Beijerinckia sp. 28-YEA-48: one gene and its partner. The protein of the gene in region 1 interacts with the protein of each later gene in a pairwise test. Links are inferred from orthologs where the notes say so. Each region holds a gene or a part of one and is shown in the gene's direction. Other genes may lie near its edges.

Region 1 (7,999 bases):
CGGAGACCGGGCAGGCGAATTTCGATGAGAACAGGATGCGCTTGGGCTCGCCCTTGGCGTCCTTCTCATCGGCGAATTCGACGACGGCGATGCCGTCGGCCAGTTCCAGCGCCGTCTCCATCGATTCCGCCAGGCGCGCGGCGATATCCGGCCGCACGACGATACGGTCGACCACGACGTCGATCTCGTGCTTGAACTTCTTGTCGAGGGTCGGCGCGTCGGCGATCTCGTAATAGGTGCCGTTGACCCGCAGGCGCTGGAAGCCGCGCTTCATATATTCGGCGATCTCCTTACGGAACTCGCCCTTGCGTCCGCGCACCACCGGCGCCAGCAGATAGAGCCGCGACTTATCCGGCAGCGCCAGCACCCGGTCGACCATCTGGCTGACGGTCTGGCTTTCGATCGGCAGGCCCGTTGCCGGCGAATAGGGAATGCCGACGCGCGCCCACAGCAGGCGCATATAGTCGTGGATCTCGGTCACCGTGCCGACGGTGGAGCGCGGGTTCTTCGAGGTGGTCTTCTGTTCGATGGAAATGGCTGGCGACAGGCCGTCGATCTGGTCGACGTCCGGCTTCTGCATCATTTCCAGAAACTGCCGGGCATAGGCCGACAGGGATTCCACATAGCGCCGCTGCCCTTCGGCATAGATCGTGTCGAAGGCGAGCGACGACTTGCCGGAGCCCGACAGGCCGGTGAACACCACCAGCTTGTCGCGCGGAATGGTCAGGTCGACATTCTTGAGATTGTGCTCGCGCGCACCGCGCACGGTAATCGAGCGCATGTCGACAGGCGCGGCAACGGACCGGCTGAGGCCGGGCAGGGACGGGGCGGCGGCAGGCTTGGTTGCCGATGGTTTGGCGACCGAAGGCTTGGCGACCGATTTGGCGTCCGATTGGGCTTTCGGGCTGCGCGCGGTTTTAGCGCGCGGCTTAGCATCTTTCATGGGGCGGTCCGGCGGATTGGGGTTCCGTGAATGTAGGGTGCGGATCGGGCAATGCCATGTCGCAGCCCCGATATTCACAAGCTTCACCCTATATAGGTGCTCGTTTCTGTCAGTGCTTGCAACGCGGATGCTAATCGACTAGAACAAATATAGAACATTGTTCCGGTCCTGTCGAGCGCTGTGGACAACAGGTCGCCCCTGGCAGGCGGCGCTCACGGCCGGCATCGGGACAGTTTACGAGAGAAGCATGTGGCGCGACGCGGAGCGGACGCGCCAGAGCGGGATGCGACGGCAATCCCGCTCCAGATGGAAATCGATCACATGTTCGATTGGGGATCTTTTCGATCCTAGGTCACGGTGATCCTGGCAATATGGAGAGCGTTATGGCGGGCAGCGTCAACAAGGTCATTCTGATCGGCAATCTTGGCCGTGATCCTGAAGTGCGGCGCACGGGCAATGGCGATGCGGTGGTCAATTTTTCCGTCGCCACGACCGAATCCTGGCGCGACAAGGCCACCGGCGAGCGCAAGGACCGGACCGAATGGCACAATGTCGTCATTTTCAATGAAGCCCTGGGCAAGATCGCCGAGCAATATTGCAAGAAGGGCACGAAGGTTTACCTCGAAGGGCAATTGCAGACCCGCGAATACACCGACAAGGACGGCAACCAGCGCAAGTCGACCGAAGTCGTGTTGCAGCGGTTCCGTGGCGAGTTGACCCTGCTCGACAGCCGTCGCGACAGCGAGGAGCGTGGCTCCTTCAGCGGCGGTGGTGGCGGCGGCGAATTTGGTCGCTCCTCGCCGATGGAACAGCGTCGCGCCCCGTCGGGTGGTGGTGGCGGTGGTGGCAGCCGCGCCCCGGCGCCGATCGACGACGACATCCCGTTCTAGTCGTCACGTTTAGGCATGATCGTCGAGAAGCGCGTCTTCGAACTGCCGCGGCTGGAAACAGTGAGCGGCGCGACGATCCAGGATGTGCGGGTCGGCTACGAGACCTATGGCGCGCTCAATGCCGAGCGCTCCAATGCGATCCTGATCTGCCATTATTTCTCAGGCACCAGCCACGCCGCCGGGCGCTATCGCGAAAGCGATGTGTTGCCCGGTTATTGGGATTATCTGATCGGCCCCGGCAAGCCGATCGACACCGACCGCTATTTCGTCGTGTCGAGCGACACGCTGGTCAATCTCAGTGCTTATGATCGCACGGTGACGACGACCGGCCCTGCGAGCACGGATCCGGCCACCGGCAAGCCCTACGGCCTGTCCTTTCCCTTCGTCACCATCGCTGATTTCGTGCGCGTGCAGAAAGCGCTGCTCGATCATCTCGGCATCGCCCATCTGCATGCGGTGATGGGGCCGTCGATGGGCGGTTTGCAGACCTATGAATGGGCGGCCAGCTTTCCCGATATGATGGATCGCATCATCCCGGTGATCGCGGCGGCAGATTCTGGCCCCTGGCTGACCGCCTGGCTTGATGTCTGGGCCTCACCCATCCGCGTCGATGCCAATTGGAACGGCGGCGATTATTACGGCCGCCAGCCGCCGCTGCGGGGCCTCACCGAAGCTCTTAAAATCGTCACCCTGCACGCCAACCACTGGCACTGGGCGGAGAAATATATCGGCCCGCGCTGGGCCGACGAGGCGCGCGATCCTCTGGCCGCGCTCGACAACCGCTATCGTATCGAGCAGGTGCTGGAGGAGGCCGCCGCCGGTCGCGCTGCTGTCTCCGACGCCAATCATTTCCTTTATCTGGTCAAGGCCAACCAGAGCTTCATTCCTGGCCGAGGCGCGGGCGCCACCAGCGCCGCCGAGGGGCTGAAGCGGATCAAGGCGCCAGCGCTCGTTCTCTACGCGCCCGATGATCAAGTCTTCGCCGCCGAATGGGTGCGGCGCACGGCGCAGACCATCGCCGCCAATGGCACGCCGGTCGAGACGGCGGAGATCGCGGGTGATTTCGGCCATCTCAACGGTGTCCTCGGCCTGGCCAAACTGGGGCCTAAAATCGCCGAATTCCTGGCCCGTTAGTCGATCGCGGGCGCGGCTTTTTCGCGCTCATTTTCGCTATCAATAACATATTGAAATAATTAAAATATTTTGGGCCGGAAACGGCGCTCCGAATTAGCTTTTCGCAGCGGGTTCGGATACATTGCACCATTCGATTCTCATCATTGGACCAACCCCGCTTTGGCCGATCCTACCGACCCGCAAAATCCCGGCTCCGACCAGCCCGGTTCCGATATTCGCCCCGTTTCCATCGTCGATGAGATGCAGCGCAGCTATCTTGATTACGCCATGAGCGTGATCGTCAGTCGCGCGTTGCCCGACGTGCGCGACGGCTTGAAGCCTGTGCATCGTCGCATCCTCTACACGATGTACGAGAGCGGGTTCACGCCGGACAAGTCGTTCGTCAAATCGGCGCGGCCGGTCGGCGATACGATGGGTAAATATCACCCGCACGGCGACCAATCGATCTACGACGCCTTGGTGCGCATGGCGCAGGTCTTCTCCATGCGCCTGCCGCTGGTCGAAGGGCAGGGCAACTTCGGCTCGATCGACGGTGATCCGCCGGCGGCCATGCGTTACACGGAATCGCGTTTGGCGCGTGTCGCGCTGTCGCTGCTTGCTGACATCGACGAAGAGACGGTCAATTTCCAGCCGAACTACGACGGCAAGGATATGGAGCCGACGGTTCTGCCGGCGCGCTTCCCCAATCTGTTGGTCAATGGCGCTGGCGGCATCGCCGTCGGCATGGCGACGAACATTCCGCCGCATAATCTCGGCGAAGTCATCGACGGCGTTTTCGCGCTGATGGAAAAGCCCGAGATCACGATCGACGAACTGATCGAGATCATCCCCGGGCCGGACTTCCCCACCGCGGGCTCGATCCTGGGCCGTGGCGGCATTCGCGCCGCCTATCATACCGGCCGCGGCTCGATCCTGATGCGGGCGAAGGTGGAGGTCGAGCAGGTCCGTAAGGACCGCGAAGCCATCATCGTCACCGAAATTCCCTATCAGGTGAACAAGAAAGTCCTGATCGAGAAGATCGCCGAACTCGTGCGCGACAAGCGCCTCGAGGGCATTTCCGATCTGCGCGACGAGTCCGATCGCGACGGCATGCGCATCGTCATCGAGATCAAGCGCGACGCTGTCGCCGATGTCGTGCTCAATCAGCTGTGGCGCTACACGCAGATGCAGTCGTCGTTCGGCGCCAATATGATCGCGCTCAACGGCGGCCGTCCCGAGACGCTCAATCTCAAGGATTTCCTGCGCGCCTTTCTCGACTTCCGCGAGGAAGTCGTCACCCGCCGCACGAAGTTCCTGCTCGGCAAGGCGCGTGACAGCGCCCATGTGCAGGTTGGCCTGGCCATCGCGGTCGCCAATATCGATGAGGTGATCCATCTCATCCGCACCTCGCCGGACGCAGGCGCTGCGCGTGAAGCCTTGATGGGCCGCGATTGGCCGGCGCGCGACATGGCGCCGTTGATCGAATTGATCGCCGATCCGAACCACAGCATCAATGCCGATGGCACCTATCGCCTGTCGGAAGCCCAGGCCCGCGCCATTCTCGAACTGCGCCTGCAGCGCCTCACCGCGCTCGGCCGTGACGAGATCGCCGAAGCCTTGAATAAGTTGGCGGCCGAAATCGCCGATTATCTCGATATCCTGCGCTCGCGTGCCCGTGTGATGGAAATCATCCACAACGAGCTCGAAGAGATCAGGAAGGGGTTCGCCACGCCGCGCCGCACCGTCATTCTCGAGACCGATGCGGACATGGAGGATGAAGACCTCATCCAGCGCGAAGAGATGGTCGTTACCGTCTCCCACGCTGGTTATGTCAAGCGCGTGCCGCTGTCGGCCTATCGGGCGCAGCGTCGCGGCGGCAAGGGTCGCTCGGGCATGCAGACGCGCGAGGAGGATTTCGTCCATCGCATGTTCGTGTCCTCGACCCATCAGCCGGTGCTGTTCTTCTCCTCGCTCGGCCAGGCCTATAAGGAAAAGGTGTGGCGTCTGCCGCTGTCGGCGCCGCAGGCGCGCGGCAAGGCGCTGGTCAACATCCTGCCGCTCGATCAGGGCGAGCGGATCACGACGATCATGCCCTTGCCCGAGGACGAGGCGACCTGGGAAAAATACGACGTCATGTTCGCCACGACCCGTGGCACCGTGCGTCGCAACAAGCTCAGCGATTTCGCGCAGGTCAATCGCGCCGGCAAGATCGCCATGAAACTCGATGAGGGCGAAGCCATCGTCGATGTGAAGATGTGTTCCGAGGACGACGACGTTCTGCTCACCACCGGCAAGGGGCAATGCATCCGCTTCCAGGTCGGCGATGTGCGCGTGTTCAAGGGCCGCGATTCCATGGGCGTGCGCGGCATCAATCTGGCCGATGGCGATGTCGTCATCTCGCTGGAAATCCTGCGCCATGTTGATGTCAGCGCCGATGAACGCGCCGCCTTCATGCGCATGCGCCGCGCCGTCGCCGGGGAAACCGAGGAGACGGGCGAGGCCGTCGATTCTGGCGAGGCGGAGGAGGAGACCACGGGTGCGCTCACCCTCTCGCAGGAACGCTATGTGGAACTGTCGGCGCTCGAAGAGGTCATTCTCACGGTCTCGTCGCGTGGTTTCGGCAAGCGCTCTTCGTCCTATGAATATCGCACCGCCGGCCGTGGCGGTAAGGGCATCGCCGCCATGGCGGTCAATGCCCGCAATGGCGAGCTTGTCGCTTCGCTCACGGTCTCGGAAAGCGATCAGATCATGCTTGTCACCGATGGTGGCCAGTTGATCCGCTGTCCGGTGGCGGGCATCCGCATTGCCGGCCGCGCGACGCAGGGCGTCATCGTCTTCCGCACCGACGAGAGCGAGAAAGTGGTCTCGGTCGAACGTATCGGTGAAGACGGCGAAGACGAAGGCGAAGCGAACGGTGACGCGAGCGCCGGGTCGGAATAATGGCTGTTGTTGAAACCGGCTTTGATCTCGTCATCTTCGATTGCGATGGCGTGCTGATCAATTCGGAAGAGATCGCCAGCCATGTCTGTGCCGACGCGGTCGCCGAGCTCGGCCTGATCATGACGCCGTATGACTACGCCAGCCGTTACGCCGGCATGCCGGTGGCGGAAGCCTGGCGCCGGGTTGAGGCCGATAGCGGTCGCCCTCTGCCGGAAGGTTTTCGCGAAAAGGTCGATACGGAAATCCATCGCCGTTTCGATATCGAACTGGCGGCGATCGACGGCATGGCCGAGGTCCTGCGCGCCAGTTCGTATCCGCGCTGCGTCGCCTCTTCGACGCGTTTGTCGCTGCTGCAGAAGAACCTGGCCAAGACGGGCCTGATCCAATTTTTTGAGCGCGGCGTGTTCTCGGTCTCCCAGGTTAAGCGCGGCAAGCCGGCGCCTGACGTCTTCCTCTTTGCCGCCTCGCAGATGGGCGCCGATCCGGCGCGCTGCGTTGTGATCGAAGATTCCGTCGCAGGTGTCACCGCCGGCCGGCGTGCCGGCATGGATGTGATCGGCTTCATGGGCGGCGGCCATTCGTCGCCAGCGATCAAGGCTTCACTGGAGCAGGCAGGCGCGCGTCGGATCGCGGCCAATGCAGCCATGTTGAAGCCGCTTCTCGCCTGACTCTCACATTCGCGTGTGGCTGCGGGGCAAGTCTGTCGACAACAGGCTTAGGTTTGTTGACCATCCGATCAATGAACGGTTAATCCCTTGTACATAAGCTTTATAAGGGCAACGCGGTGGTAAGCGAATGCATGACGGAGATGTAAGGCGAGCTGTTCTCGCGCATCTGGCCGATATTTATGGCGCTGATCCTTCGACGCGAGTTGTCGAAGAGATGGGCGTTTGGTCCGGCACCGTTCGGGTTGATATCGCGGTCGTCAACGGTAAACTCTCTGGATATGAGCTGAAAAGTAACTCCGATACATTGGAGCGCCTTCCGTATCAGGTGGAGATCTACGGAAAGGTGTTTGACCACATGACATTGGTAGTCGGCGACAAACATGCTGAGAAAGCCCTTCGAATAATACCGAAGTGGTGGGGATGTGTGATGGCCAGCATGCACGATGGAAAGGTCAAGCTGAAATCAAAGCGCAAAGGTCGACAAAACCCACAGCCTGATCCTTCGGTAGTCGTGCAAATGCTTTGGAAGGACGAAGCTGTTGCTGTGCTGGAGAAGCACGGGCTGGCAAACGGTTGGCGTTCGAAACGAGCGGGCGAGATTAGCGCCCGCCTCCTATCCGAGATTCCATTCCGTCAGTTGAGGGATCACGTCCGAGACGCACTTAAGGTTAGGCAGAGGCTAGGGCAATTGGCTCCTAGTCAGTTCGATATGCCTATTGACACTGAAGCCGACCCAGCTCCCAGGGCTTCCAGGGGAAGCAGTCGGGTTGTTAGCAACGGCGTCGATCATGTGGTCTCCCCAGCAGTGAGCCAAAGGGAAACGGTTTGGTAGTTTCACTATGTCTTTCGCATGGCTGCGGTATTGCTGATCCCTGGGCTTGGAGCCCGGTCCTTTTGTCCTGACGCCGTGGTACACTGCGAACTCTGATGTCAGTGTGTATTTCACGTTAATCGGGACGGGTCCCGCTATGCCCTCAGTAGCTGCGTCTGGGCCAATCGTGGCGTAGTCGCCAAAATCCAATTGATACGAGAGGCTAGCTTTCTGGAGCGCCGACCATAATGCGAGTTCCGAACGGGCCAGCATGGTTCTGCCGACAGGATATCCGGACAGTGTAGCTGGAATGCTGCCTCCGGACACCGTAACTGAACGCCAAGCTCCCCCTTTGTGCAATGCCACAAAGGCTGCGTGGACTGGAGCTCCAAGCGCTAAGACACTTGCAACGCTTCCGCCAAGATCGACGATGAGATCGGTTTCTCCCAATGGGATTGGCCAAGATGACACCCAGGTAGCAGCGGATGTCATCTGGTCCAATGAGACTCGCAGAGCGATACCGCGCCCATCGGCCTTAAATGATCGTATAATAGCTTGATTATAACTTGGGGTGCGGTGCAATCGTGTTGAAGGTATCAAGTGCAGGCCTAAGCCATTCGTGCTTTTTCGGATA
Region 2 (5,453 bases), 2.1 Mb from region 1 along the record:
GGCATCGGCAGCGACAGCCCGGACGAGGACAATGCGGTGCTGGCGGCGCTGCGCACCTGCCGGCGCGAGCTGGCCCGCGAGCAGGGCGTGCCGGCGTTTATGATCTTTGCCGACCGAACCTTGATCGAAATGGCCGAAAGACGGCCCGAAACCCTCGGCCAAATGGCCGAAATCTATGGCGTCGGCGAGCGTAAATTGAAGCTTTACGGTGACGCCTTTCTGGAGGCTCTGGCGGGGCTGCCGTAGCGCCTTCGAATCGGTCGTTTAGAGACGCTGGAAGATACGGTTTTACGTGCATTTCCTAGCGGTTTCAGGGTATGTTACGGGATCGAATCGAGGCCGGCCTCCAGGCTGAGATTTTCCGCCCATTTCAGAGAATTACCCTTCATGGCCGAGCCCGCCGAAAACACTGATCCCGCAGCCTATGGCGCGGACTCCATCAAGGTCCTGCGCGGCCTCGATGCGGTGCGCAAGCGGCCGGGCATGTACATCGGCGACACCGATGACGGCTCGGGCCTGCATCACATGGTCTATGAGGTCGTCGATAACGCCATCGACGAGGCGCTGGGCGGCCATGCGACGCTCGTCACGGTGACGCTCAACCCCGATGGCTCCTGCACCGTGACCGACAACGGCCGCGGCATTCCCACCGCCATTCATTCGGAGGAAGGCGTCTCGGCGGCCGAGGTCATCATGACCCAGCTGCATGCGGGCGGAAAGTTCGACCAGAATTCCTACAAGGTCTCGGGCGGCCTGCACGGCGTCGGCGTCTCCGTCGTCAACGCGCTGTCGACCTCGCTCGAGCTGCGCATCTGGCGCGACGAGAAGGAACACGTGGTTCGCTTCTCCCATGGCGACGTGGTGGCGCCGCTCGTCGTTGTCGGGCCGGCACCGCTGATCGATGGCAAGCCGAAGCGTGGCACCGAAGTGACCTTCCTGCCGTCGCCGCAAACCTTCACGATGATCGAGTTCGACTATGCGACGATCGAACATCGTCTGCGCGAACTGGCGTTCCTGAACTCGGGCGTGCGCATCGTCCTCACCGACATGCGCCATGCGGAAACCAAGGTCGAGGAATTGTTCTACGAGGGCGGGCTCGAGGCTTTCGTGCGCTATCTCGACCGCGCCAAGCAACCGCAGATCGGCACGCCGATCTTGATCCGTGGCGAGCGCGATCGCATCACCGTTGAAGTGGCGCTGTGGTGGAACGACAGCTATCACGAGAATGTTCTGGCCTTCACCAACAACATTCCGCAGCGCGACGGCGGCACTCATCTCGCCGGCTTCCGCGCCGCGTTGACGCGCCAGCTCACCGGCTATGCCGAATCTTCGGGCATCACCAAGAAGGAAAAGGTTGACCTGACCGGCGACGATTGCCGCGAAGGCCTGACCTGCGTGCTCTCGGTGAAAGTGCCAGACCCGAAATTCTCGTCGCAGACGAAGGATAAGCTGGTCTCCTCGGAAGTGCGGCCCGTCGTTGAAAGTCTCGTCAACGAGATGCTCGGCCAATGGTTCGAGGAACATCCGCAGGACGCGCGCTCCATCGTCACCAAAGTGGTGGAAGCAGCACTGGCCCGTGAAGCAGCGCGTAAGGCGCGCGAACTGACGCGGCGCAAGGGCGCGCTCGATGTCGCCAACCTGCCCGGCAAACTCGCCGACTGCCAGGAACGCGATCCGGCCAAATCCGAACTGTTCATCGTCGAGGGTGATTCCGCCGGTGGCTCGGCCAAGCAGGGGCGCAACCGCGAATATCAGGCGGTGCTGCCGCTGCGCGGTAAAATTCTCAACGTCGAGCGAGCGCGTTTCGACAAAATGCTGTCATCGCAGGAAATTGGCACGCTGATCACGGCTTTAGGCACCGGCATCGGCCGCGACGACTTCAACATCGCCAAGCTGCGCTATCACAAGATCATCATCATGACGGACGCCGACGTCGACGGCGCCCATATCCGTACCCTGCTGCTGACCTTCTTCTTCCGGCAGATGCCTGACCTGATCGAACGCGGCCATCTCTACATCGCCCAGCCGCCGCTCTACAAAGTGAAGCGCGGCCAGTCGGAGCAATATCTCAAGGACGAGCGGGCGCGCGAAGACTATCTGCTCGACAACGGCCTTGATGGTGCGCTGCTGCGCCTCGGCAATGGCGAAGTGCGCAGCGCCGCCGACCTGCGCGCCCTGGCCGAAGAAGCGCGTCTGGTGAAACAGATCCTGGCACAGTTGCACTCGCGCTACGATCGCGTCGCCGTGGAACAGGCCGCCATCGCTGGCGCCTTGCAGCCGATCGCCGCCATGGGCGACCTCGCCGAGGAACGGACGCAGGAGATCGCCCGCCGTCTCGATGCGCTGTCGGAAGAAACCGAGCGTGGCTGGCAGGGCGTGATCGAAGGCGATCGTTTCGTCTTCAGCCGCGAAGTGCGCGGCGTGCGCCAGGCGAGCGTGCTCGATGCCGGCCTCTTGGCCTCGGCCGAGGCGCGCAAGCTGAACGACCACGCCTCCTCGCTGCATGCGGTCTACGCCCAGCCGGCCATATTCCAACGCCGAGCGGACGAAACACGTGTCGCCGGGCCGAGCGCTTTGTTCGACACCATCATGGCCGCCGGCCAAAAGGGCATCAGCCAGATGCAGCGCTATAAAGGCCTGGGCGAGATGAACCCCGAACAGCTCTGGGAAACGACGCTCGACCGCAATGTGCGCTCGCTGCTGCAGGTGCGCATCAAGGAAGTCTCCGACGCCGACAGCGTCTTCGTCCGCCTGATGGGCGATGTCGTCGAACCGCGTCGCGAGTTCATCCAGGAGAATGCGCTCAGCGTCGCCAATCTCGACGTTTAATTGCTAGGTCCTAGGTAACATCGTCGCCTTATCAAGACGACGATGAATCAAAGACACCAAGGACATTAGGTCCTCTGCATCTTCTCTGCTCATCTTCCAATTCAGCTTGGCTTCGTGCGCCGCTGGGTTACGAAACATCCCGAATGTTCCTTTCACCAAGCTCACAAATCCTTTCTGCTCGTCGACTTCACTTTTGGTAGCGCGCCGGTTGATAGCCAGTATTGGAAGGTCACCCCCGAGCGCACGATCGATAAGAACAGCTCCATCGTCCAAGAGACCTGTACGCACACGCAGCTTATCGCCAATGCTTTTGACAGCTTCCAAAACCGCATGAAAATAATTATCTGTCAGCAACTCAGAACGGCAGAACATAGCAACATCAGGATGAATATCGCGGCTTAATAGATCAGCTCGCAATTCTCGCGCGCGCCGCTCCGCTTCAGAAAGCGTCCCTGCTGTATCTATTTCAACGAGATCTCCTGTCTCTTTTACGACAAGGCCCATCAACATTAAGGCTTGATTGAGCCGAGCCCGAAGCCTCTCAAAAGCTTCTCGCTTTCCAACCCAGCGAGTCGGTTTCATTGCTGTACGTATAAATGCGAGAATGCCTGTACGGTTCGATCGCGCGTTCTGATCGTAAGTAAGGGCATCACTCAGCCGAAGGCGTTTCGTGACGGAAGCATTAACATCATTCATTCGTAACGATGAGAGCAGCCGCCCTATCTCACTTCCTGTTAATCCAATCTCGGTATCACCGAGTGCTTCCGCAATCGCTTGAATTTCAGCCGCTGTAAAAAATGCCATTTCTCCCCCGCACTAGCCAATCAAAATCGGTTCTCAGCGAATTCCTGATACGGTCTTGCTGATGTTTTTTGTTGAAGCTCTCGATTCGATTATCATCGGAAAATCGCAGATTGGGGGGCGGTAGCGCAATAGTTGCCAGAGCCGAGGAATTGCGCGACAGTCCCCGCCTCATCTGCCAAGATCGAGAATCTATCAGTTCTGATCAGAACCAACTCTTTTGTTTTGACGCATTTTCTGCACGCGAGCCGGGAGACCTTTCGCTTGGAAATGCCACCGCCAAACATAAACGACCCGTTCAACCTGCAACGGTTCATCGACGCCCAGAAGGACGTCTACGAGACAGCGCTCGGCGAATTGCAGGCCGGGCGCAAACAGAGCCACTGGATGTGGTTTATCTTTCCGCAGATCGCCGGGCTCGGCGCTAGCGCCATGGCGCAGCGCTATGCGATCACCTCGTCGGAAGAAGCGCACGCCTATGTGCATCATCCTGTGCTTGGTCAGCGCCTACGCGCGTGCACGCTCGCCCTGAATGCCCATGCCGAGCGCACGGCGCGCGAAATATTCGGCTCGCCTGACGACCTGAAGTTTCGCTCGTCGCTGACGCTTTTCAGCGCCGTCACGCCGGATGAATCGGTCTTCGATGAAGCGCTGGAAACCTTCTTCGACAGTGTGCCGGATCCGTTGACGACCGAGAAGCTCGAAAGCGAAGACTGAGGCCTCGGCCTCGTTCTGATAAGCGAGCTTGGGAATGCGCTTGCTTCCGGCATCGTCGATGGGATAAGTCCCACCCTCGATAGCCCCCCTGTTGCTCGCATCAGCGAATAGGACAACAGTGCGTGGGATGCTCCAGCCGCCGGATTGGGAGGAATGCATGCTGCTGCCTACGACGATCGTCGGATCCTATCCGCAACCAGACTGGCTGATCGACCGGAGCAAACTCGGCAAGCGGCCGCCGCCGCGCGTTCGCGCGAAAGAGCTGTGGCACATCGATCCGCAATGGCTTGAAGAAGCGCAGGACGATGCGACCTTGATCGCCATCCGCGATCAGGAGCGTGCCGGCATCGACATCATCACCGATGGCGAGATGCGCCGCGAAAGCTATTCGAACCGTTTCGCCACGGCGCTGGAAGGCGTCGACATCGACAATCCCGCCGTCGTGCCAAGCCGCAGCGGCAATCCCGATCTGGTGCCGCGCGTCATTGGCAAGATCAGGCGTAAACATGCGGTGGAACTGCGCGACGTGCAGTTCCTGCGCAAGAACACCGACAAGCGCATCAAGATCACTGTGCCTGGCCCGTTCACCATGTCGATCCAGGCGAAGGATTTTCACTACAACGACGAAGCCGCCGTGGCGATGGACTATGCCGCCGCCGTCAACGAGGAGATCAAGGATCTCTTCGCCGCTGGCGCCGATATCGTCCAGATCGACGAGCCTTACATGCAGGCGCGCCCCGACCAGGCGCGCGCCTATGGCGTCGATGCGATCAACCGCGCCGTCGAAGGCGTGAAGGGCACGACCGGTGTGCATCTGTGTTTCGGCTATGCAGCGCTGGTGAAGAATAAACCGGCCGGCTATTCCTTTCTGCCCGAACTCGAACGCTGCAATGTCGATCAGATCTCCATCGAAACCGCTCAGCCGGTGCTCGACTTCAAGGTTCTCGAACAGCTACCGAGCAAGACCATGGTCATCGGCGTGATCGATCTCAACGACATGACGGTGGAAACGCCTGAAGTCGTCGCCGAGCGCATTCGCCGCATTTTTCCCTTCGTCCCGGCCAAACGCATTGTCGTCGCGCCCGATTGCGGCATGAAATATCTGC

What was found. The genes of interacting proteins can lie anywhere in the genome.
Region 2: the proteins of gyrA (region 1) and gyrB interact in binary tests that used the Escherichia coli proteins (3 or more experiments, as listed by UniProt). The link is inferred for Beijerinckia sp. 28-YEA-48 from one-to-one orthologs.

Annotation. Positions count from the first base shown.
Region 1 is NZ_FNSI01000001.1:2,296,193-2,304,191, reverse strand. Bases 2,780-6,086 are described here. They hold gyrA (DNA gyrase subunit A), read left to right. Parts: upstream 2,780-3,126; coding sequence 3,127-5,886; downstream 5,887-6,086. Other genes in these bases: BLW50_RS10865 (HAD family hydrolase), read left to right, coding at 5,886-6,086; BLW50_RS10875 (E22 family MetX-like putative esterase), read left to right, coding at 2,780-2,967. Also shown: excinuclease ABC subunit UvrA, read right to left, coding at 1-781; ssb (single-stranded DNA-binding protein), read left to right, coding at 1,327-1,833; more of BLW50_RS10875, read left to right, coding at 1,849-2,779; more of BLW50_RS10865, read left to right, coding at 6,087-6,554; BLW50_RS31035 (sce7726 family protein), read left to right, coding at 6,682-7,386. UniProt on the Escherichia coli protein: A type II topoisomerase that negatively supercoils closed circular double-stranded (ds) DNA in an ATP-dependent manner to maintain chromosomes in an underwound state.
Region 2 is NZ_FNSI01000001.1:4,435,075-4,440,527, forward strand. What follows is about bases 1-3,108. They hold gyrB (DNA topoisomerase (ATP-hydrolyzing) subunit B), read left to right. Parts: upstream 1-387; coding sequence 388-2,829; downstream 2,830-3,108. Other genes in these bases: recQ (DNA helicase RecQ), read left to right, coding at 1-246; BLW50_RS20795 (TIGR02391 family protein), read right to left, coding at 2,833-3,108. Also shown: more of BLW50_RS20795, read right to left, coding at 3,109-3,633; BLW50_RS20800 (DUF1810 domain-containing protein), read left to right, coding at 3,901-4,347; BLW50_RS20805 (uroporphyrinogen decarboxylase family protein), read left to right, coding at 4,505-5,453. UniProt on the Escherichia coli protein: DNA gyrase negatively supercoils closed circular double-stranded DNA in an ATP-dependent manner to maintain chromosomes in an underwound state.